DNA from 3 places in the Pseudescherichia sp. genome. Region 3 is predicted to be linked to each of the others. Evidence: riboswitches for the same ligand, from Rfam matches in the RefSeq annotation. Region 3 holds a riboswitch; each other region holds the start of a gene.
The links. A riboswitch is a leader RNA that binds a small molecule or an ion and turns the genes downstream of it on or off. The one in region 3 is predicted to bind thiamine pyrophosphate.
Positions count from the first base shown of each region.

Region 1: another riboswitch for thiamine pyrophosphate. It lies ahead of thiC (phosphomethylpyrimidine synthase ThiC); the one in region 3 lies ahead of thiB (thiamine ABC transporter substrate binding subunit).
Region 2: another riboswitch for thiamine pyrophosphate. It lies ahead of thiM (hydroxyethylthiazole kinase); the one in region 3 lies ahead of thiB (thiamine ABC transporter substrate binding subunit).

Region 1 covers NZ_DAMBWA010000023.1:15,946-23,816, reverse strand. The annotation lists gene purD (phosphoribosylamine--glycine ligase) at 1-116, shown strand, start outside; gene RTX96_RS20345 (DUF1481 domain-containing protein) at 168-866, opposite strand; gene hupA (nucleoid-associated protein HU-alpha) at 873-1,145, opposite strand; gene RTX96_RS20335 (YjaG family protein) at 1,332-1,922, opposite strand; gene nfi (deoxyribonuclease V) at 1,965-2,636, opposite strand; gene hemE (uroporphyrinogen decarboxylase) at 2,646-3,710, opposite strand; gene nudC (NAD(+) diphosphatase) at 3,763-4,554, opposite strand; gene rsd (sigma D regulator) at 4,653-5,156, shown strand; TPP riboswitch at 5,210-5,319, shown strand; gene thiC (phosphomethylpyrimidine synthase ThiC) at 5,406-7,193, shown strand; gene thiE (thiamine phosphate synthase) at 7,193-7,828, shown strand; gene RTX96_RS20300 (HesA/MoeB/ThiF family protein) at 7,821-7,871, shown strand, end outside.
Region 2 covers NZ_DAMBWA010000001.1:308,568-316,438, forward strand. The annotation lists gene RTX96_RS01445 (ABC transporter substrate-binding protein) at 1-359, opposite strand, end outside; gene RTX96_RS01450 (mandelate racemase family protein) at 431-1,585, opposite strand; gene fbaB (class I fructose-bisphosphate aldolase) at 1,989-3,041, opposite strand; gene RTX96_RS01460 (hypothetical protein) at 3,215-3,580, opposite strand; gene thiD (bifunctional hydroxymethylpyrimidine kinase/phosphomethylpyrimidine kinase) at 3,718-4,518, opposite strand; gene thiM (hydroxyethylthiazole kinase) at 4,515-5,303, opposite strand; TPP riboswitch at 5,336-5,433, opposite strand; gene RTX96_RS01475 (AAA family ATPase) at 6,638-7,871, opposite strand, start outside.
Region 3 covers NZ_DAMBWA010000010.1:137,630-145,500, reverse strand. The annotation lists gene thiQ (thiamine ABC transporter ATP-binding protein ThiQ) at 1-500, opposite strand, end outside; gene thiP (thiamine/thiamine pyrophosphate ABC transporter permease ThiP) at 484-2,094, opposite strand; gene thiB (thiamine ABC transporter substrate binding subunit) at 2,070-3,068, opposite strand; TPP riboswitch at 3,104-3,202, opposite strand; gene sgrR (HTH-type transcriptional regulator SgrR) at 3,239-4,894, opposite strand; gene RTX96_RS14700 (sugar efflux transporter) at 5,080-6,258, shown strand; gene RTX96_RS14695 (YdgH/BhsA/McbA-like domain containing protein) at 6,393-6,605, opposite strand; gene leuD (3-isopropylmalate dehydratase small subunit) at 6,807-7,412, opposite strand; gene leuC (3-isopropylmalate dehydratase large subunit) at 7,423-7,871, opposite strand, start outside.

The DNA of each region.
Region 1 (7,871 bases), on a different contig from region 3:
CCGTTGCCGAAGCGCAGAAGAACGCCTATACGTTAATGGCAGATATTCACTGGGATGGCAGCTTCAGCCGCCAGGATATTGGCTATCGCGCTATTGCGCGGGAAGAGCAGCAGTAAACTCTAAAGGGCGGCCAGGCGCTTGCGCTTATCCGCCCTGTCTCAGCCCCTTCAGAAACTCTTCGCCTGCGGTTGCCAGGTACAAAAATCTTCGTTTGCCACCAGCAGTAGCTGCGTCCCTTCCGGCGCCTCCAGCCACGCAAGGCTGACGTCCGCTGAGGAGTGCTGCTGACGACGCTGAATATGGCTCAGCGCCTGCGGTTCGAAATCGGGCTTAATGGTTTGGCCTTCACAGGTGGTTACTGAGCCATCGCGGTGCCAGCGTCCCTGACGCAGCATGACGTGGCCCTGGCGTAGGGCATCGCTGGTCTGGCGGATCTGGTTGGCACGATAGCGGTAGAGAGCGATCTGGTCACTGGAGAGCTGCTGCTTCTGACCGTTGACCTCTCGCTGCATAAAGCTGAGTTCGCCGCGCTCGTCAAAGCGGGCACGAATATGTTCCGGCGGCGTGCCGTAGACATTGAGTTCGATCAGCGCCAACCGATCGCCTTGCCAGCGGTATTCGCTGATAGAGGTATCTCCGCTGCGCCACGGACTAAACGCTGTAAGGAGATGAACGGCGTCGCCGTCGTCCTTACGCCATATGCGCACCGCGCCGTGGTCGCCCGCGTAGCCGCTGGCGGTAAAAGGCGGCAGCGAATCATTGTGGCTGCAGGCGGTCAGCAACAGCAGGCCAGCCAGCGTCAGCGTGCGACGCCAGACAGACAAAAGGGGCGTAAACGCCCCCTCATCAAAACTTTTCGCTGTCACGCGGTCTTATTTAACTGCGTCTTTCAGAGCTTTGCCAGAAACAAATGCCGGCACGTTAGCTGCGGCGATTTTGATTTCGTTACCGGTCTGCGGGTTGCGGCCAGTACGCTCAGCGCGGTGGTTCACTTTGAAGGTTCCGAAACCAACCAGTTGTACAGCATCGCCTTCTTTCAGAGACTCAGTAATAGCAGCCAGGGTGGATTCCAGGGCAGCTTTCGCCTGTACTTTAGACAGGTCAGCTTTGTCTGCAATTACATCAATCAGTTGAGTCTTGTTCATAAGTTATCCTTACAATGTGTTTATCGCTTGCTAAGCATCGAGTGCGACGAAAATGCCAGAAAAGCACTCTCCTGCATACACGCACCGATAGCCACTTTTTTTCGCCCTCCAAATGTAGACCAGACGGGGGGCCAATGGGAAGCCTTCCAGAGAGACAAAACAGGCGTTAAATCACGTTTTGTTGTCTCATTGCTGCAAAAGTATACCGATATTGCTCTCACCCGCCTCGCGTAAGTCCGCGCGTAGCCCTTTAATCAGCTCAATATCGCGTTCTTCGCAGTCAGCCAAAAGTCGGAATATTTCCCACTGAATATCCCACTCCTGCTCTACGGCCGGGTTCGCTTTCAGCTCCTCATCGGTCATTTCGCGGCCTGCATGGGTCATCTCCAGCATCGCGACCGTGGTGATCGAGGTCTTGCTCACCTCAATGGTGTGCTCAAGGGTCTCACCGCTCAGGCGCGAGTGCAGCAGCTCGCTTAAAGCAACGCAGGCGTCGATGGCCGGATAGACGCCGTAGAGATCGTAATCCTCTGCCGCCGGGATCGCCTCTTCCAGCTTCTCCAGCTGGCTGTCGAAATTCACCTTCGCGTCTTTCACCGTCAGCGTCTCCCAAATCAGGTCAACAATGCGGCGATAAAGCTGCGCGTCACCGAAGCCGGTCTGCTGGCAGAACATGGCGTAGTTCGGATACATGCGCTCGCACAGGCAGGCCATAAAGGTGACGTGCTGCCAGCTCTCCAGCCTCTCCAGGCGCAGGTGAATAGGGTTTTGTAACATGGTGAACTCTCGCTATCGGAAATTAGCCGCAGTGTACCTGAATCAGGGCTGAATTTCCTGCCATCGCACAAATGCCGGACGCCGCGACGCCACGGCATCGGCCCAGCGGGTCGGCTCCGGCAGACGGTAGCCTTGTGTACAACGCTGAACCCACGCCAGTGCGCTGTCCACGCTTACCCGATGGCCGGTGGCGACAAACAGCGGATTGCAGCGCGCCTTGCTGCGCCACACCCAGGCAAGCTGCTCGCCTTTGTCCATCAGCGGCGCGAGCGCGCCTGGCTCAGGCGAGAGCGGCTCAAACTTGCCGCACAGGCGTTTCTTCGCCACGCCGATAGTCGGCACGTCCACCAGCAGGCCAAAGTGGCTGGCGACGCCGAGACGGCGCGGATGCGAGATACCGTGTCCGTCAACGAACAGCAGATCGGGTTTTTGCGACAGCATATCCCACGCCGCCATCAGCGCGGGATATTCACGGAAGGAGAGAAAGCCGGGGATATAGGGCATGGTGGTGGCAATCCGCGCCACCTGGTACTCCACCAGCTCCAGCGACGGGTACTTCAGCAGTACCATCGCCGCTCGGGTCACTTCGCCACCCTGCTCAAAGCCGACGTCCGCGCCGCCGATAAATGCCGGGGGATCGTTGATAAAGCGATCCTCGCGGATCACCGATGAGGCAAGTTCGATTTGCTGAGCGCGTAGCGACGCGAGATCCATATATGCTCCTTAGCGGTGATATTGCTCCGAAAGACGATGCACCGCGTCTACAAATGCGCCCGCATGTTCAGGCGGCACATCCTGATGAATACCGTGGCCGAGGTTAAAGACGTGGCCTTCGCCCTGGCCGAAACCAGAAAGTATAGTCGCGACTTCCTCTTCGATGCGGGCCGGGGGTGCATAGAGCATCGATGGGTCCATATTGCCTTGCAGGGCGACCTTATGCCCTACGCGACGACGCGCATCGGCAATATCGATGGTCCAGTCGAGGCCCAGCGCGTCACAGCCGGTCTCCGCCATTGCTTCCAGCCACTGTCCACCACCTTTGGTAAACAGGGTGACCGGCACGCGGCGGCCCTCATTCTCCCGCAGCAGGCCGTCAACAATCTTATGCATGTAGTAGAGCGAGAACTGCTGGTAGTCGCGCCCGGTCAGCACCCCGCCCCAGGTGTCGAAAATCATCACCGACTGCGCACCGGCTTTAATCTGCGCGTTGAGATAGAGCGTGACGCTTTTCGCCAGCTTCTCCAGCAGCATGTGCAGGGTTTGCGGCTCGGCATACATCATCTTCTTGATCACGGTGAAGGCCTTGCTGCTGCCGCCCTCGACCATGTAGGTCGCCAGCGTCCACGGGCTACCGGAGAAGCCAATCAGCGGCACGTCACCCTTCAGCTCACGGCGGATGGTGCGCACGGCATTCATCACGTAGCCCAGCTCCTGCTCTGGATCGGGGATCGGCAGCCGCTCAACGTCGGCTTTACCGGTAATCGGCAGGCTAAAGCGCGGGCCCTCCCCGGCTTCAAAGTAGAGTCCCAGCCCCATCGCATCAGGGATAGTCAGGATATCTGAGAACAGAATGGCGGCATCAAGGGGATAGCGACGCAGCGGCTGCAGGGTGACCTCGCAGGCCAGCTCGGCGTTTTTGCACAGCGACATAAAATCGCCCGCCTGGGCGCGCGTGGCTTTGTACTCCGGCAGATAGCGCCCGGCCTGTCTCATCATCCATACCGGCGTGATATCTACGGGCTGGCGCAGCAGCGCGCGCAGGTAACGATCGTTTTTCAGTTCGGTCATTTTGCAGTTCCTCAATGCGTCAGACCGTTATTGTAACACGCCGCCCTCTGCTTCACTCATACTCTGCCCGCCCCTCATACTCTGCACGGCATAGTGCTACCGTATCCTCAATGAGCCGACGCGCTACCGTGCCCGGCGGTGGCAGCAGTGGCAGCTGGTCATAGCGATACCAGCCCGCGTCCAGCAGTTCGTTAGGGTCGATGGTGATATCGCCGCTGTCATACTCGGCCATAAAAGCGGTCATCAGGGATTGCGGGAACGGCCACGGTTGGGAGGTAACGTAGCGCAGGTTTTTCACTCGGATGGCGCTCTCCTCCATCACCTCGCGGGCAACGGTCTGCTCAAGAGTCTCACCTACCTCGACAAAACCCGCAAGCACGGTATAGATGCCGTTGCGATGGCGGGTGTGCTGGGCCAATAAAATGTGGTCGTCACGGCGGATCGCGACGATGATGCAGGGGGCAATCTGCGGGTAGTAGCGCTCGCGACAGCCGCCGCAGAGCATCGCCCATTCGGTTTTGCTCGGATGCATGGTGTGGCCGCAATAGCCGCAGAACTTATGCGAACGATAGAACTCCGCCAGCTGTACGCCGCGTCCGGCAAGCTGGAATAGACCGACGTCCTGGTCCATCAGCTGACGTACCGAGCCCATATCCTGGCGCCGGGGCTGACGAACCAGCCACACCGATTCCCCTTGCCACTCGCCGATAATTAACCCGCGCTGGCCCACAAGATCAAAATTTACTGCCTCGCCGTGTGGTAATTCTCCAGCGGGCAACCATAATTTTTGTTCATGGCTGACGATCCACCAGCCCTGATCGGTTAATTCGATGACACGTTCCATAATCTGTTGCACTACCTTAGCGACACTGGCATGTTGGTTACATCATTTTTACATATTTTGGGTGAACACTTTTTTTATCTTAAACCACGGAGTTAATCATGCTAAACCACCTGGAAAGCCTGACGGCGCGCGTAGGCGGAAGTAATAAACTAGTCGATCACTGGCTACAGGTGCGCAAGCATTTGCTGGTATCGTATTACAACCTGGTGGGCATTAAGCCGGGCAAGGAGTCCTTTACAGAGCTGGATGAGAAGGCCCTGGACGACTTTTGCCACAATCTGGTCGATTACCTTTCCGCTGGACACTTCAGTATTTATGAACAAATTATCAGCGAAATGGAAGGGACCAGCCCACTTTTAGCCGCCACGCAAATTTATCCGCAGCTGGAAGCCAATACTCAGCAGATCATGAGCTACTACGACTCAAATCTTGAGAACGCCATCGACGACGATAACTGCCTGGAGTTCCAGGAAGCGCTTTCCGGCATTGGCGAAGCGCTGGCCGCACGCTTTACGCTGGAGGATCAGCTGATCGTACTGGCGTTCGATTTCAACCTGGCAGAGAGCGCTAACGACGACAGCAACATCGCTCGCCCTGCTTGAGTTCTTAAGCATTAACGCGTAGTTTAATTTACCTGCCCCCTGCAACACGGGGGTTTTTCTTGTCGGAGTGCCGAGTGCGCAAGCACCGGCTGAGACCGTTAATTCGGGATCCGCGGAACCTGATCAGGTTAGAACCTGCGAAGGGAACAAGAGTCAATCTGCTGGCGTGTGCCTCTCCGGGCTGCACGCATCTCTTGCTTCATCCGTCGTTCTGACAAGCCACGTCCTTAACTTTTTATGGAATGAGCTATGTCTGAGTCTACAACCAAACCTACCCGCCGCGAACAGCGCGCCGCCGCCCAGCGCTTTATCAACACGCTGGAGGGCACCACCTTCCCTAACTCAACGCGTATCTATATTCAGGGCTCCCGGGACGACATCCGCGTGCCGATGCGTGAGATCCAGCTTAGCCCGACGCTTATCGGCGGCAGCAAAGCAGAGCCCCAGTTTGAAGAGAACGAGGCGATCCCGGTGTACGACACCTCTGGCCCCTACGGCGATCCAGAGGTTGCGATCGACGTAGAGAAAGGGATCGCGAAGATCCGATCCGCGTGGATCGCTGGCCGTACCGGGAAGTGGGTCACCCAGCTGCACTACGCCCGACAGGGGATCGTGACGCCGGAGATGGAGTTTATCGCCCTGCGTGAAAACATGGGCCGGGAGCGCATTCGTGGCGAGGTGCTGCGTCGTCAGCATCCGGGGGAAGGCTTTGGTGCACGCCTGCCGGAGAATATCACGCCGGAATTTGTTCGTGATGAGATCGCCGCCGGGCGCGCCATTATTCCTGCCAACATCAACCACCCCGAATCTGAGCCGATGATTATCGGTCGCAACTTCCTGGTGAAGGTCAACGCTAACATCGGCAACTCGGCGGTGACCTCTTCCATTGAAGAGGAGGTAGAGAAGCTGGTGTGGGCCACCCGCTGGGGTGCAGACACGGTGATGGACCTCTCCACCGGCCGCAATATCCATGAGACGCGGGAGTGGATCCTGCGCAACAGCCCGGTCCCGATTGGCACCGTCCCTATCTACCAGGCGCTGGAGAAGGTCAACGGCATCGCCGAGAATCTCTCCTGGGAAACCTTCCGCGAGACCCTGCTGGAGCAGGCCGAACAGGGGGTGGACTACTTCACCATCCACGCTGGGGTGCTGCTGCGCTACGTGCCGATGACCGCGAACCGCCTCACCGGCATCGTATCCCGCGGCGGCTCGATCATGGCCAAGTGGTGCCTCTCTCACCATCAGGAGAACTTCCTCTATCAGCACTTCCGCGAGATTTGCGAAATCTGCGCCGCCTACGACGTCTCCCTGTCGCTGGGTGACGGCCTGCGCCCCGGCTCGATTCAGGATGCCAACGATGAGGCGCAGTTTGCCGAGCTGCATACCCTGGGCGAGCTGACCAAAATCGCCTGGGAGTACGATGTGCAGGTGATGATTGAAGGTCCGGGCCACGTGCCGATGCAGATGATCCGTCGCAACATGACCGAAGAGCTGGAGCACTGCCATGAAGCGCCATTCTATACCCTCGGGCCGTTGACCACCGACATCGCGCCGGGCTATGACCACTTCACCTCCGGCATTGGCGCGGCGATGATCGGTTGGTTTGGCTGCGCCATGCTCTGCTATGTGACGCCTAAAGAACATCTTGGCCTGCCGAACAAGGAAGATGTGAAGCAGGGACTGATTACCTACAAGATTGCCGCCCACGCCGCCGACCTTGCTAAAGGCCACCCTGGGGCGCAGATCCGCGATAACGCCATGTCAAAAGCGCGTTTTGAGTTCCGCTGGGAGGATCAGTTTAACCTCGCCCTCGACCCCTTCACCGCCCGCGCCTACCACGATGAGACCCTGCCCCAGGAGTCGGGCAAGGTGGCCCACTTCTGCTCTATGTGCGGACCTAAGTTCTGCTCAATGAAGATCAGCCAGGAGGTGCGTGACTATGCCGCAGCCCAGGCGATTGAGGTCGGCATGAACGATATGTCGAACGACTTCCGCGCCCGCGGCGGCGAAATCTATCTCAAGAAGGAGGAGGCCTGATGTATCAGCCCGACTTCCCACCGGTGCCCTTCCGCCTGGGCCTCTATCCGGTTGTCGACAGCGTGATGTGGATTGAGCGCCTGCTGGAGGCGGGCGTGCGTACCCTCCAGCTGCGGATCAAAGATAAGCAGGACCATGAAGTTGAAGCCGACGTCGCGGCGGCCATTGCGCTGGGCAAGCGCTACGCTGCCCGGCTGTTTATTAACGACTACTGGCGGCTAGCCATTAAACATGACGCTTACGGCGTGCATCTGGGGCAGGAGGATCTGGAGACAACGGACCTTAGCGCGATCCGCACTGCGGGTCTGCGCCTGGGTGTCTCCACCCATGATGATATGGAAATTGACGTTGCGCTGGCCGCCCGCCCCTCCTACATCGCCCTCGGGCATGTCTTCCCGACCCAGACCAAGCAGATGCCCTCCGCGCCGCAGGGCCTGGCGCAGCTGGCCCGCCACGTTGCCCGGCTGCAGAATTACCCAACGGTCGCCATCGGCGGCATCAGCCTCGCGCGGGCGCCGCAGGTGCTGGCAACCGGCGTTGGCAGCATTGCCGTGGTAAGCGCCATCACCCAGGCAGCGGACTGGCGCAGCGCCACCCGGCAGCTTATCGATCTGGCGGGGGTGGGCGATGAATGACAGCGACTTTATGCGCTACAGCCGGCAGATCCTGCTGGAGGAT
Region 2 (7,871 bases), on a different contig from region 3:
AGGCGGCGCATCGACCACACCACGTCCTGGGCGGTCAGCGGATTGCCGGAGTGAAACTTCACGTCCTTGCGCAGGTGGAAGGTCAGGGTTTTGCCATCCGGGCTGATGGTCCAGGATTCGGCCAGCGCCGGGCGGACGTTGGTGAGCTGGTCAGGATCCAGCTCCACCAGCGAGTCGTAGAGATTGACGACGATGCCGACCACTTCGTTACCGGTCATCGCCGCCGGATCGAGGCTCAGCAGATTATTCATGTTCATGCCGATGATGAGCTGATCCGGCGGCGTGGCCGCCAGCGTTGCCCCACTCCCCATCATCAGCGAGAGCGCCAGCAGGCTAGCCCTCAACGCGTTTTTTTTCATCTCTGTATACCGTTTGTAGGGTAAGACGTAGGCCCGGTTAGCGCAGCGTCACCGGGCGTTGGCTTTTTTTATTAGTCGTGACTGACGGTATTGGCTTCGATATAGGCAAAATTGATATCTTCGCCGAGGCCGGGGCGCTGTGGCAGGTGGACAAAGCCCTCGTCATCCATCGGATCAACAATGCTGTTGAGGTAGGCTGCGGGTTCGTCATAGTCAAGGAACGGGTGCAGCAGGCCGCGCTCGTACCAGCGGCAGTTGCGGATCGCTCCGACCACCGCCAGGCTGGCCGCGCCGTTGCCGTGCACTTCGCAATCCATACCGAAGGCTTCCGCGAGGCTGGCGACTTTTAGCGTGGGTGAAATACCGCCTACGCCGTTAGATCCGGCACGCAGAATGTCGCAGGCTCCGGCTTTTACCCAGTCGGCGCGGCTGTGGTGCTTACCGCCGAGGCTCTCCGGCCCGATAATGGGAATAGAGAGGTTCTCTGCCAGCCAGGCGTAGGAGGACATGCTCTCCTCCTCCATCGGCTCTTCAAACCAGGCAAAGTTGAGTTTCTCCAGCTCCTTGCCGATATAGAGCGCCTCGGTACGGCTATACCAGTGGTAGCCATCGATCATCAGGTCGATATCCGGCCCGACCGCTTCGCGCACCGCGGCACAGGCTTTCACGTCCATTTTCGGGTTAGGTGCAAACGACACCGGCGGCATCCAGGTGTGGAGCTTGATCGCCTTATAGCCACGGGCGACCAGGGTTTCGGCAAAAGCAGCGTACTCATCCGGGGTGGAGAGCCCGCCCGGCAGATCGTCCCCGCACATGGTACTGCCGTAGGCCGGAACCTTGTCACGGAAGCCGCCGAGCAGCTTATAGACCGGGATGTTGAGCTTGCGGCCAATCAGATCCCATAGGGCCTGTTCAACAAAGGAGAGCGCCCGCTCGGTGAGCTGATGGGCGCTGCCGCGCTGCCAGTGGACCAGATCCTGCCAGATGCGCTCGCGGTTGAACGGATCCTGGCCCACCATCACCTTACGAAAGAAGGTGTTCACGACAAAGGGCCGCACCACTTCCGACGGCGCAAAAGAGAATCCCTGGCTGCCATCATCAGCGGTGATGGTCAGCATCGCCATCTTTGCCATGCTCTCCGGGCCCGGATGGGAGTGGCCAGCGCTATCGGAAACACGACGGGTGGGATACTGAAAAACGGTGACGTTTACAGATTCAATTTTCATTACGGATCCTTGTGTCAGGGTGCCTGCTTCATTTTGAAAAGCTGTTTCAGATGTAAATGTATGCAGATTTTTTAGCCGATGCCTCAGACAATTTCCGCTAAGCAACGGGTGATTTTTGGGCAATAGCACAGGGCTGAGTGACACTTTTCACAAAAGAGAGGGGAAATGTGATGCAGATCGGGAGGGCGTTAACCCTAAAATGAAAAGGTGTTTTGTTCTGTGGGCCGGGCCAGCGTTAGCGCCGCCCGGCAGTATAGCTTTTGCACAGTAACGCCCGGTGGCGCTGCGCTTACCGGGCCTACGAACTGCACCGCGCTCACTGTAGGCCGGGCAAACGCAGTGCCGCCCGGCGTTGCAGTATCTTACCGAGCCTACACACCCATCCAGAGTATGTTGTAACTAATTAGGCAATGGTCACTTTATTATCCAGGTAGACATCCTGCACGGCGTTAATCAGCTTCACACCGTCGGCCATCGTTTTCTTAAACGCTTTTCGGCCCAGGATCAGCCCCATCCCGCCCGCGCGTTTGTTAATGACAGCCGTACGCACCGCCTCGGTCAGGTCGGCTTCTCCCCCTGATGCACCGCCGGAGTTAATCAGCCCGGCCCGGCCCATGTAGCAGTTTGCCAGCTGATAGCGCACCAGGTCGATAGGGTTATCGGTGGTGAGCTTGCTGTAGACACGCTCGTCGGTATAGCCATATTTCACCGCGTTATAGCCGCCGTTATTCTCCGCCATCTTCTGTTTAACGATATCGGCCCCGATGGTGGCCGCCAGGTGGTTGGCCTGCCCGGTGAGGTCGGCAGAGACGTGATAGTCCACACCATCCTTTTTGAAATCGGCGTTGCGCAGATAGGCCCACAGCACGGTCACCAGTCCCAGCTCGTGGGCGCGCTCAAAGGCGCTGGAGATCTCCTCGATCTGGCGGCGCGACTGCTCAGAGCCAAAGTAGATGGTTGCGCCCACGGCAACCGCCCCCATATTGAACGCCTGCTCTACGCTGGCGTAGAGCGTCTGGTCAAAGGTGTTGGGATAGCTCAAGGTTTCGTTATGGTTGAGCTTCACCAGAAACGGAATACGGTGCGCATAGCGGCGCGATACCGAGGCCAGTACACCATAGGTAGAGGCGACGCAGTTACAGCCCGCTTCAATCGCCAGCTCAACGATGTTTTTTGGATCGAAATAGTGCGGGTTGGCGGCGAACGACGCGCCCGCCGAGTGCTCTACGCCCTGGTCAACCGGCAGAATTGACAGATAGCCGGTTCCTGCCAGACGGCCGGTGTTGTAGAGCGTTTGCATATTGCGGAGGACGGCCGGGGGACGGTTATTATCGACCATCACGCGGTCGACATAGTCGTGTCCTGGCAGGTAGAGCTGGTCGGCTGGAATGGTCATACAACGATGCTGCAACAGGCTGTCGGCATCTTTGCCAAGCAGCTGTGAAATATCAGTCATGATGAGGCTCCCGTAAGATTCGCCCGCAGGCGAACGTGGTTAGTCCTGCCCTGAGTTCGCAGGCAGAGTAAGCCTGGTACCGGGCGGCGGATTTTTCCAGCACAAAGGGAATTATGGTACTTATGTACGACTGAAATTTATTACTCAGCTGGCAGTTACTCACCGCGCTATTATCAGGACGCTTTTAAAATGGTTATCCTGCCATTTTGATCGCTAAAAAAGCGAAAATGATACCAGTCACCTTCTACTTGATAATTAAATGAGTAGATATAGCCCTTATCAAAGCGCGCTAAAAAACAGACGCCTGGGGCATGCACAAGAATCGGCTCCTCACCTACCGGGGAATAGGTAGACTTGAAGTTATCCTTCGATGAGGTGAGGTTGTACGCCTCTATCTCTCCATCTTCCGGGGAGGTTAAACAGATAAAGTTTTCATAATGCCTGGTGCCAATATGTCCCGTATAGGGGGACGGTCCCTCACTTGCACAGGCGCTCAGCAAGCAAGAGACCAGCGGCAATAGCAAAGCGTGCAGTTTCATATCTTCAGCTCCATTATCACGCGTTAATGCTTCCAGGAACCTGCGACAAATATCTGAGAGAATATCTGAGAATAGTTAATTACAGTAAATATTAAATCCCCTTCCGTAAGCCGGAAGGGTTATTTATGTGTTTGCTTTTACCACCAGGCGTGGAAATGGTGCACCGGGCCGATACCCTGCCCCACCTCCAGCGAGTCCGCCTGGCTCAGCGCCTGGGTTAACCAGCCTTTGGCTTCGGCTACGGTATCGGCCCAGTTAGTATGGCGTGGGCGCAGCGCCGCCAGCGCCGCCGAGAGCGTGCAGCCAGTGCCGTGGGTGTTTTTGGTGGCAATACGTGGAGCACTAAAGCGCGTGGCTCCCTCGCGGGTAAAGAGCCAGTCTGGGCTTTCGCCGTCGGTCAGATGGCCCCCCTTCATCAGCACCGCTTCACAGCCGAGGGCCAGCAGCGCCCGCCCCTGCTCATGCATATCCTGCTCGTTGCGAGCATGGTCGGCATCAAGCAGCGCCGCCGCCTCCGGCAGGTTAGGCGTAATCAGTGAAACCTGCGGCAGCAGTCGGGTGCGCAGGGTCGCGACCGCCGAGGGCGTCAGGAGCGGATCGCCGCTTTTCGCCAGCATCACCGTATCCAGCACGATATTCTCTACCCGATAGTGCGCCAGCCGCTCGGCCACCGCCTCGATGATATCGGTATCCGCCAGCATGCCAATTTTGGTGGTATCAATACGCACATCGCTCAGCACCGAATCCAGCTGCGCGGCGACAAATTCTGGGGTAATACGGTAAACCGACTGCACACCGAGGGTGTTCTGCGCCACCAGCGCGGTGATGACCGAGCAGCCATAGGCCCCGAGGGCGGAGAAGGTTTTCAGATCCGCCTGGATGCCTGCCCCGCCGCTGGGATCGGTTCCGGCGATGGTCAATGCATTGATTCGTTTCATGCCGGGGCGCCTCCATCCAGATGATAGAGCGCATCGAGAAACGCTGCGGCAAAGGAGCCTGGGCCACGACTCGCTGCCACCGCCTCGCCGCCTGCAAGGGCGAACAGGCCGCAGGCCGCCGCAACGTTAACGAGACGCTCGCCAGGCAGCGCACAGCTTGTCGCCACAACCGCCGACAGCGCGCAGCCGGTGCCCACTACCCGGGTCATGATCGACGCCCCGCCGATGACCTTCAGCGTGCGGTTGCCGTCGGTGACGTAGTCCACCTCACCTGTGACGGCGACCACCGCTCCCGTTTCCCGAGCCAGCTGCTCCGCCGCAGGAAGCGCCGCGCTGGCCGAATCGGTGGTATCCACGCCGCGCCCGCCTGTGCTCACGCCCGCGAGGGCCATAATCTCCGAGGCGTTACCGCGGATCGCCGCCGGACGTAGGGCGAGGATCTCCCGGCAGAAGCGGGTCCGAAATTCGAGCGCACCAACGGCTACCGGGTCGAGAGTCCAGGGTTTGTCCGCTTGATTAGCACTGTAAATAGCGGCGCGCATGGCATCGGCGCGATCGGCGGTGAGCGTGCCGACGTTAATCAGCAGCGCGTCGGCGATAGCGCTGAACTGCACGGCCTCCTCACGCTCAATCACCATTGCAGGGGAAGCGCCGAGGGCAAGCAGAACGTTAGCGGTAAAGGTCTGCACAACGTCGTTAGTCATGCAGTGAACAAGCGGGGAACGGGTACGGAAGTGCTGTAAAACAGACGCGATATACGCGTGGCTCAGCAGGTCAGGTTGCATAGCTAGCTCCTGCCCGGCGCGAAGAAGGGACGCCGGCAGGCATCTGACTTCCCTACGCTGGCATTATCCAGATCAGGTGGTACGGGTATTTCTCAGCCTTCAACGAAGAAGGGCACCCCGAGTCAAATAAGACAAAATCAAAAGCTTGCGATTAACGTTCCGTTAATCCCTGTTCTGGATCATGCCAGCGGAAAGCCAAAGACTCAACCCTAAAAAATCCTCTGTGTCCCAGTTTGTGTCTCATGTTGTGTCCCACACATTAATGGCAGGCACAAAAAAATCGCCTATAAGGCGGCTTAAGAAAATTATTTCAGTCGTGATGATTTAAATTAAATCTATTTTCTGCATACCTTTTCATCATGCAGTCGAAGTGCTTTTGCCAACTCCAATTGGGATGCAAAGGACAGACGGGAGCGGCTGATCTTGATACCGTCAATAATGATGTATGTAGGGTAAATAGTGACCATACGCCCCATGTATTGGAAGTGTTTAGGGTGGTTTGACTTATCGTTATTCATTGAGTGCCATCCGTCTGGGCGGGGGTAATCTCGGTAACGGATAATTGATGTAAAACAGACAAAAATCAATAACTTAACAGAAAACAAAATCCAGGGGTGTACACTGGCGAGCCTCACTCAGCCTACCCTATACCCGAATATAAAAAGGAGCGGGTCCCTTCCATTTGGGTGGGAAAATATCTGGGAGTTTGGATATTGCTGCTAGGCCCCTCGACCTGAGGCCCTGGGTGACGAGTGTATTTTCGCCAAATATCTGGAGGCACTCCCTGCCGGTTGGCCTGCATTCTGAGCAAACTTTGTGCAATCTTCCGCTCCTACAGTGCGCCTGCTCAGAAATCGCTTTATTCTCAATTACTTAATAACAACACAATACCAAAAAGTAATAACCGACCGTTACGGCATGGTGACCATTTACCAGGAGGCGAGCTTCATCCCGCTGAACCTACGCCCGAACTACACGCTGAACGTTAAGCTGAAGTAATGCAGAATGCCCCCGGTCTTGCCCTTTGGGTATCGGCTGGGGGTTTTCCCTTCCGGTTATATTCATTTTTACTTTTAACTGAGGTGTCACATGAAAGTCACAATTAATATACCTGGGGCTGGGGCTGGGGCTGGGGCTGGGGCTGTCTATGTATCTGGCGCGGCGGATGTCGTAAAACGTAAAGCACTGTGTAGAGAGTTGGGCCTGTGTAACGTGACCTTTAGCCGTTTGGAGTCACAACACGGTTTTGAATATGCTTTAAGCATGCTATTGTCTAAAAGTCGTAAGCTATTAAATTAATATGAAAAGGCGAGCCAAATGGCTCGCCTTTTTCTTTACAGAAGTCCAACCATCTGTTGGATTGAAGTTAGTAATTCTTGTTGTGTATAACGATGAGATTGCATTGTAACATTCTCTGGGTGGTGTATATGATTACGGATGAATGTTTGCAACGAAGTATCCGAAGGTGATTGCGCCACACCTTTAAACTCCTTGACCCATATTTTATCAAGTGCGATCCTGTTCGCACTTAGCCATTGATCCATTGCTCTTTCATTTGGACAGGAGTTTTTCTCCTGCAGGTATCCATATAATTCATTATGCAATTCCACGGTTGCTAAATTGTATGCCTTAAAATTAATCTCCCCCCAGGATGGAGACCATGGGAACCATGGAGAAGTATCAGCCCTTTCCACAATATTTTTGTTATTTTCTTTTTTAAAAACAAATAAACCAACATTTTTGAGGAAAGGGGAAGATAGAAGGAAAGGAGAATGCGTTGTAACAAAAACCTGTCTACTTTTGGAGATAATCATCAAAGCTTCTAAAAGCTTTTGCTGGCCTGACGGATGAAGACATATTTCAGGTTCATCAATGAAAAGATAAAATGGCTTGCTGATTCCCGCACCATGGGCGTTACACGTTATCTCAGCGTACACCTGAAGTAATGATAGGGCCAGCGCCCTTTGCATACCATGCCCCTTCTCTCCCATAGGGACATTTACCCCATCATCAATCATGATGGAAATAGTTTTGAAAAAATTCTCTACCTGCAATTCTTCAAAAATGAAGGAAATATCTGCCATGCCAAATTGAGAAGAAAAAACCTCTCTAACTTGATTTTCGACTAATGATATTTTCTGTCTCAACTCTGATTCAGGATGATTGAATACGCGATGGTATTGTTCAGAAAATGATCTGTATTCATCCGTTGCAATATGGCCCAAGGCTATCTCTTTTAGAAGCGAACCACATATAGTTGTAGAGCCAAACTTTACTTCATTGCTTGGATTTGTATCAGCCCAAATGAAGTTATTATCATAAAATTTCTTGAATGGGGCATCTATGCCACTTGGGTTAACAAATTCATTTCCATTCCAAAATAATATTTTCTTCTCCCCAGCCTCGCTACATCTCTTTACTCTAAAATAATTTACTCCTTCATCCTCATAAACATGCGAGGTGAATGCAGCCACCTTATTGGCTTGTACATGAGCAGCAATTACTTCTGATAAATTCCCAGTAAACGTCAACTCGGCTGAAAGCTTTTCAGCTATATTATCGGGGACT
Region 3 (7,871 bases):
TCCTGACGCAGGGCCGGATCGAGCGCCGAAAACGGTTCATCCAGCAGCAGGATAGGCTGGGCCCGCACCAGACAGCGCGCCAGCGCCACCCGCTGTCGCTGCCCGCCGGAGAGCTGATCCGGCAGCCGGTCAAGCAGCGTCTCCAGCCCCATCTGGGCGGCAATCTCCGCCAGCTTCTCCTGCTGCTCAGCATTGAGCTTCAGGCCGGGGTGCAGGCCGAGGCCGATGTTCTGCCGCACCGTCAGGTGGGTGAACAGGTTATTCTCCTGAAACAGCATTGATACCGGACGGCGCGACGGCGGCGTAGCGGTATGCTCCTGCTTGCCAATCATAATCGTGCCGCTTACCGGCTGGATAAAACCGGCGATCAGATTCAGCAGGGTACTTTTCCCCGCGCCGCTGGGTCCCAGCACCGCAATCTGCTCGCCCGCCTCGACGGCGAGCGTAAAGCGCATCGGCAGATGCTGATAAAGCCAGGTGACATCAGTGAGTTTTAGCATGGCGGCCCGGAAGTTTTTCAATAACGGTAAAGAGAACAAAGCAGAGCGCCAGCAGGATCAGCGCCGTCACCGCCCCGTCCTGGCTGCGGTAGGAGCCAATCTGCTGGTAAAGATAGAAGGGGAGCGTGCGAAAATCGTCGTTACCAAACAGCGCTACAACTCCGAAGTCGCCGATGGAGAGCACGCAGGCAAAGGCCAGCGCCTGGGCCAGCGGCCGCCGCAGCGCGCGCAACTCCACGACCCGCAGGCGTGAAAAGCCATGCATGCCCAACGACTCGCACAGCAGGCTGTAGCGGGCGGTAATGTCCCGCATCGGGTTATCGAGCACCTTCTGGGCGTAGGGGATAGCCATCAGGGCATTGGTAAAGATTACGATCCCATCCGCCGAGGTGGGTAGGCCGATGGAGTTGTTAAGGAGTAAAAAGAAGCCGGTTGCCAGCACGATGCCGGGCATGGCAAGGATCAGCATCCCGCTCAGCTCCAGCGCCTGCCCCCGGCGCAGCTGTCCGCGCGCCCGCAGCTCGCGGCTGCTCCAGAGCAGCATCATGGTGAGGATCACGCAGAGCAGCCCGGCCAGCAGGGCAATGCGCAGGGAGGTCCACGCCGCCTGCCACAGCACCGGCTGAGCCAGCACCGCAGGCAGGTTACGGTTCACCCCCTCGACGATGACTGCCAGCAGGGGCGGCAGAAGCAGGAGCAGCGCCAGGCCAATCAGCAGGCCGTCCCCCAGCCGGGCGCGCCAGCAATCTTGCGGATCGCGCCAGCCCTGGATCTGGCTGCTGCCCACCGGAATGGCCTTGCTCAGGCGCTGGCTCAGCAGCACCAGCGCCAGGCAGCAGATCATCTGCAATAGCCCCAGCAGCGCGGCGCGGCCGGGATCGTAGTCGAAGTTCAGGGCCTGATAGATCGCCAGCTCAATAGTCGTCGCCTTAGGGCCGCCGCCCAGCGACAGCACGGTGGCGAAGCTGGCGAAGCAGAGCATAAAGATCAGCGCCGCCACTGGGGGGATCTGCCGCCGTAGCCACGGCCACTCAACGAAGCGGAAGAGGGCGAAACCGCGCATCCCCAGCTGGGCGGCAAGCTGACGCTGCTCGCCGGGGATCTGCTCGAGGGCCTGGAGCAGTAGACGGGTTGCCATCGGCAGGTTAAAAAAGATGTGCGCCAGCAGAATGCCGCTCAGCCCGTAGGGCGAAAACCCCCACGGCAGGCCGAGGGAGTCGCACAGCGACGCCAGCCAGCCCTGGCGGCCATAGACGGTAAGAATGCCAAAGACCGCCACCAGCACCGGCAGGATCAGGGTCATCGCGCAGAGACGGAGCAGCATCAGCCTGCCGGGAAAGCGACGACGGTAGAGGGCGCGGGCCAGGAAAATAGCCGGCGTCACCGAGAGCAGGGCAGAGAGAAACGCCTGGCCAAAGGAGAAGGCCACCACGTGGCGCAGGTAGCTATCGTGCCACAGCGCCGAGACGTCGGTGGTCGGCGCATTGAGCCAGAGGGCAAGAAACGCCGCCAGCGCGACCGCCACCAGCAGGGTAGCAGCGGCAGCGCCGGGCAGCAGCCAGCCGGGAATTAGCGGCTGGTCGCGCGAAGCCACGTGTTAATCCACTCAGCGCGTTGGGAGAAGACCTGCTGCGGGGTGAACTCCAGGGTGGTCTTCGGCTTCGTCAGCGAGTCAAAGCCCGCGGGCAGCGTCACGTTGCTCACCGGGTACATCCAGTTGCCGGTCGGGATGGCGTTCTGGAACGCCGGGCTGACCATAAACTTAAGGAACTTCTCTGCCAGCTCAGGCTGCTTGCTGGCCGCGGTGCGGGCGGCCACCTCGACCTGCAGGTAGTGACCTTCGCTGAAGTCCGCCGCCGCGTAGTTATCCTTTTTCTCTTCGATCAGGTGATAGGCCGGAGAGGTGGTGTAGCTCAGGACCAGATCGCTCTCGCCCTTCAGGAACAGGCCGTAGGCTTCGCTCCAGCCTTTGGTAACGGTGACGGTTTTTGCCGCCAGCTTCTGCCACGCCTCAGGCGCTTTATCGCCGTAGACTTTTTGCATCCACAGCAGCAGGCCCAGCCCTGGGGTGCTGGTGCGCGGATCCTGATAGATCACCCGCCACTTCTGGTCGCTCTCCACCAGCTCCTTGAGACTCTTCGGCGGATCCTTCAGCTTGTTTTTGTCATAGACAAAGGCGAAGTAGCCGTAGTCGAAGGGGACAAAGGTGTCGTTTTTCCAGCCGCCGGGAACGTTAACGGCGTCGGCCGCGACGCCGCTTTTGGCAAACAGCCCGGTCTTGCTCGCTGCTTCCAGCAGATTATTGTCGAGGCCCAGCACCACGTCGGCCTTGCTGTTTTTGCCCTCCATGCGCAGACGGTTGAGCAGCGAGACGCCATCCTCCAGCGCCACCATCTTCAGCTCGCAGTTGCAGTCGGCCTCAAAGGCTTTTTTCACCGCGGGACCGGGCCCCCAGTCGGCGGCGAAGGAGTCGTAGGTGTAGACGGTGAGAACGGGTTTATCAGCTGTCGGGGCGGCAAAAACGGGGGCGGCTACAAGCAGCAGCAGCGGCAGACATTTTTTTAACACTTTGCACCTCAATAGAAAGAGAGTGGCAAAGGATTTTGAGCAGCAGCCTCAAATCCCTTCGCCGGCGTTATCCGGATCAGGTTCGACGGGTATTTTCTCAGCACACGCATTGCGCAGCACCCCGTTGAGCACGGCCTCATTGTAGTGATTATGTCAGCATTCTGAAAGCGCTAAGGATCTGGGGGGGCAAACCATGCCGATTTAAAATCAAACCAGCCGAGGGTATTCATCCGCAGGCCACGCATGCTGCGCTGCCCCTGGATCATCAGCCAGTGATGGATCAGCGGCACAATCGCCTTGCCCGCCAGCAGCTGCTGACACCAGGCGGCTAAGTTCATCTCGCCCGCCCGCCACTGCGTGGCATCCGCCTGCCAGTCGCGGGGAATGCACTTCTGCAGTAGCGGCACCTCATAGAGATGAGTAAAGAGAGAGAAGTCCAGCGGCAGGGTAAAGTTGGCGCTGTTGAGCCAGATATCGCTCACCGCGTCGCCGCTGTGCCACTCGTCATAGTCGACCTCCTGAATGTGCAGGGTCACCTGATGCGCTGCCAGCAGGGCGCTCATGGTCTGGGCCAGTACCCGGTGCTCAATATGATCCCGATAGTAGGTCAACGTCAGGGACTCCAGTCCGGCAGGCTTTTCACTGCCGCCCGGACGGGTATGGTGCCAGCGCGGCAGCAGGCCGTACGCCGGGAACCAGTAGCGCTGGTGGTGCTCCTCGGCGTGAAACAGCAGGCTCGCCGGAGAGAGGATCTGGCTCACCCACTCCCGCACCTGCTGGCTGGCGCCGCGACGAGTGCGGGCATCAAACAGCAGGTAGTAGCACCCCTCCTCGAGGCGGCTCTCTACCGCTCTCTCCTCGCCGCCTGGCCCTTCCAGCGTCAGGCCTGCGCTCAGATCGTCATTAACGTCGGGCAGCACCCAGACGTTTACCTCATCGATGAGCGCCCGGAAGCCAAAGTAGTCATCAAAGGCGTGGATCTTGAGCTGGTTGCTGTTGTTAAGCGTTACCGCATACGGCCCGGTGCCCACCGGCAGGCTGGCAAAGTTATCCATTGTGGGCCACTCCCGAGGAAGGATCATCGACTGCACGTGGCCCAGCAGCCAGGGTAGCCAGCTGTCGGGCTGGGAGAGGTGAACATCCAGCGTCCACGGGGTAGGGGAGACGATCTCGGTGATATGCGAGTAGAGCGGCAGGGCGTTAACCCGCTGCAGGGAGGTGATGACATCGCTCATCTCCAGCTCGCGGCCGTGATGAAAATGAATGCCAGGGCGCAGATAAAACCGCCAGTGCAGCGGCGAGAGCCGTTTCCAGTGGTGGGCAATATCCGGCTCCAGTTCCCCGTTTTCCTCATTTATCCGCGTTAGCGCGCTGAAGATCTGGCGGGCAATATGGGTTTCCGAGCGGCGCAGCGCCGTGCCGGGCAGCAGGTTTTTCAGTGGCCGGTAGTAGAGCACGCGCAGGATATGCCGGCCCTGGCGAAAGCTTCTGCCGAGGTGCGAGACCAGCATCTGCCGTACGGCACTTTTATCGCCCACCAGCTGTACCAGCTGATCGATACGATCCTGATCGAGTAGATCCTCCGCCCGCTGCTGCTGGAGCGCCAGCCCGGTATAGAGAAAGGTAAGGCGCGAGCGCTTGCCGCGGCCCGCTTCCGCCTCCCACGTCAGCCAGCCGCGCTGCTGCATGGCGTTAAGCAGGGTACGCATATGGCGGCGGGAACAGCTTAGCTGCTCCGCCAGCTCGCTGAGCGTCGTCTCGCGAGATGCGCCGTTGCAGCACTGCCAGAGGCGGATAAACTGTTGTTGCAGACGACCAGAGGACATAAAAGGGGAACTCCCGGCGAAAACCCAGCAATTTATTTTTCCCTATATTAAGCCAATACTCCTTGCTGATGAAAGCGGTGCTCAACTGCTTTCACCATGTGTGACTGAGTATTGGTGCTAATCGCCACGCCAGCAGCTATGATTCTGCTGGCTTTTTTCTTTTCTCACACGCTAAAAGGATGCTTATGCTCTGGCTGATGACAATGGGAAGGCGGCTGAACGGGGTCTACGCCGCGTTTATGATCGTCGCATTTATGATGGGCATTGCCGGAGCGCTACAGGCGCCGACGCTCAGCCTCTTCCTCAGCCGCGAGGTGGGCGCCGAGCCGTTCTGGGTGGGGCTGTTCTACACCGTCAACGCTATTGCCGGGATCCTTGTCAGCCTCTGGCTGGCGAAACGATCCGACAGTCAGGGCGATCGCCGTAAGCTGATCATGTTCTGCTGTGTGATGGCGGTGGGCAACGCGCTGCTGTTCGCCTTTAACCGCCACTACCTGACACTCATCACCTGTGGCGTGCTGCTGGCTTCACTGGCGAATACTGCCATGCCGCAGCTCTTTGCCCTTGCTCGCGAGTATGCCGACAGCTCGGCCCGCGAGGTGGTGATGTTCAGCTCCGTGATGCGCGCCCAGCTTTCCCTGGCGTGGGTGATCGGTCCGCCGCTGGCCTTTATGCTGGCGTTAAACTACGGCTTTACCACCATGTTCACTATCGCCGCCGGGATCTTCATTATCAGCTTAGCGCTAATTGCGCTGATCCTGCCGTCGGTCGCCAGGGTGGAGCAGCCTGCTGACGTGGCGGTGACGCAGATCGGCGGCTGGCGCGACGGCAACGTGCGCAAGCTGTTTATCGCCTCCACGCTGATGTGGACCTGCAACACCATGTACATCATCGATATGCCGCTGTGGATCAGCGGCGATCTCGGCCTGCCGGACAGACTGGCCGGGATCCTGATGGGAACCGCCGCCGGGCTGGAGATCCCGGCGATGATCCTTGCTGGCTACTACGTCAAACGCATCGGCAAGCGGCGGATGATGACCCTGGCGGTCGCGGCAGGGGTGCTGTTCTACATCGGTCTGCTCTTCTTTCATAGCGAGCATGCGCTACTGCTCTTACAGCTTTTTAACGCAGTGTTTATCGGGATTGTGGCCGGGATCGGTATGCTCTGGTTTCAGGATCTGATGCCGGGACGGGCGGGATCGGCCACCACGCTGTTTACCAACAGTATCTCTACTGGCGTCATTCTGGCGGGGGTGATCCAGGGCGCGCTGGCGCAAAGCTATGGCCACGGGGCGGTCTACTGGGTTATTGCGGGGATTTCACTGCTGACGCTGGGGCTGACAATGCGGGTAAGGGATGTGTAGTTGACAATAAAACGCCCGGTGGCGCTACCGCTTACCGGGCCTACAAACGGCTTTGAACCTGTAGGCCCGGCAAGCCTGCGCCACCGGGCATAGCCATGCATAAACGCCGAACGGCGCTGTGCTTACTAAACGACTTATTTGTACAGCTCAGCCGTCATATGCACGGTGTTGTTGACGTTAGCTTCGGTGATTTTATAGGAAGAAGCTCCGGCCTGCTCTGCCTGAGCGGCAATTTTCGCTTCGGCATCATCAATAGTGGTGCCGCTGGCGGTGACGCTCTGAGCGAAAGCACCAAATGAGAGCGTAGAGAGAGCAACGGCAGCAACAAGCGTTTTAATCGATTTCATGGGGTATTCCTTAAGCTTGATTTTGTCTGGGGTCGTTAATTAGTTAACGATCGATAGGTAAATGATAGGCGCGATTGGCTATGTGCGTCAACACTATTTTATAACGAGCGTTAATTAATTTATAAAAGCCAAGGAATTCAATGCATAAAAAAACGGCAAGGATCGCTCCTCGCCGTTTATGGTGTTAAAAATCGGTATCGGCTAGCTCATAAAAGCGGGCTGCCGCTGTTCGTACGCGGAGATAGCCTCTTCGTGTTGCAGCGTCAGGCCGATGCTATCCAGGCCGTTTAACATGCAGTGGCGGCGGAACGCGTCGATATTGAAGCTATAAGATTTCTCTCCGGCAATCACTTTCTGCGCCTCCAGGTCCACCACAAACGTGATGCCCGGATGGCTCTGCACCAGGTTAAACAGCTCATCCACCTCGTCATCGCTCAGCGTGACCGGCAGCAGCTGATTGTTAAAGCTGTTGCCGTAGAAGATATCGGCAAAGCTCGGGGCAATAACTACCTTAAAACCGTAGTCGGTCAGCGCCCACGGCGCATGCTCACGCGAAGAGCCGCAGCCAAAGTTTTCCCGCGCCAGCAGGATAGAGGCGCCGTTATACTGCGGAAAGTTCAGTACGAAATCCGGGTTTGGCTGCTCGCCTTTGTCGTCGAGGAAACGCCAGTCATTAAACAGATGTGCGCCGAAGCCGGTACGCGTCACCTTCTGTAAGAACTGCTTGGGAATGATCGCATCGGTATCGACGTTAGCGGCATCCAGGGGAACCACCAGGCCAGTATGCTGGGTAAATTTCTCTGCCATGATGGTCTCCTTATTTAATGCTACGAATGTCAGCGAAGTGGCCGGTAACGGCGGCGGCTGCGGCCATTGCCGGGCTGACCAGGTGGGTACGTCCCCCGCGCCCCTGACGGCCTTCAAAGTTACGGTTGCTGGTTGAGGCGCAGCGCTCGCCCGGATTCAGGCGATCGTTGTTCATTGCCAGGCACATGGAGCAGCCCGGCAAGCGCCACTCAAAGCCCGCCTCGATAAAGATCTTGTCCAGGCCTTCCGCTTCCGCCTGGGCTTTCACCGGGCCAGAGCCGGGGACGACCAGCGCCTGAACGCCCGGTGCAACCTTGCGTCCTTTCGCAATCTCTGCTGCCGCGCGCAGGTCTTCAATCCGCGAGTTGGTGCAGGAGCCAATAAACACCTTGTCGATGTTCACTTCGGTCAGCGGAATGCCCGGCTTCAGGCCCATATAGGCCAGCGCCTTCTCCGCGC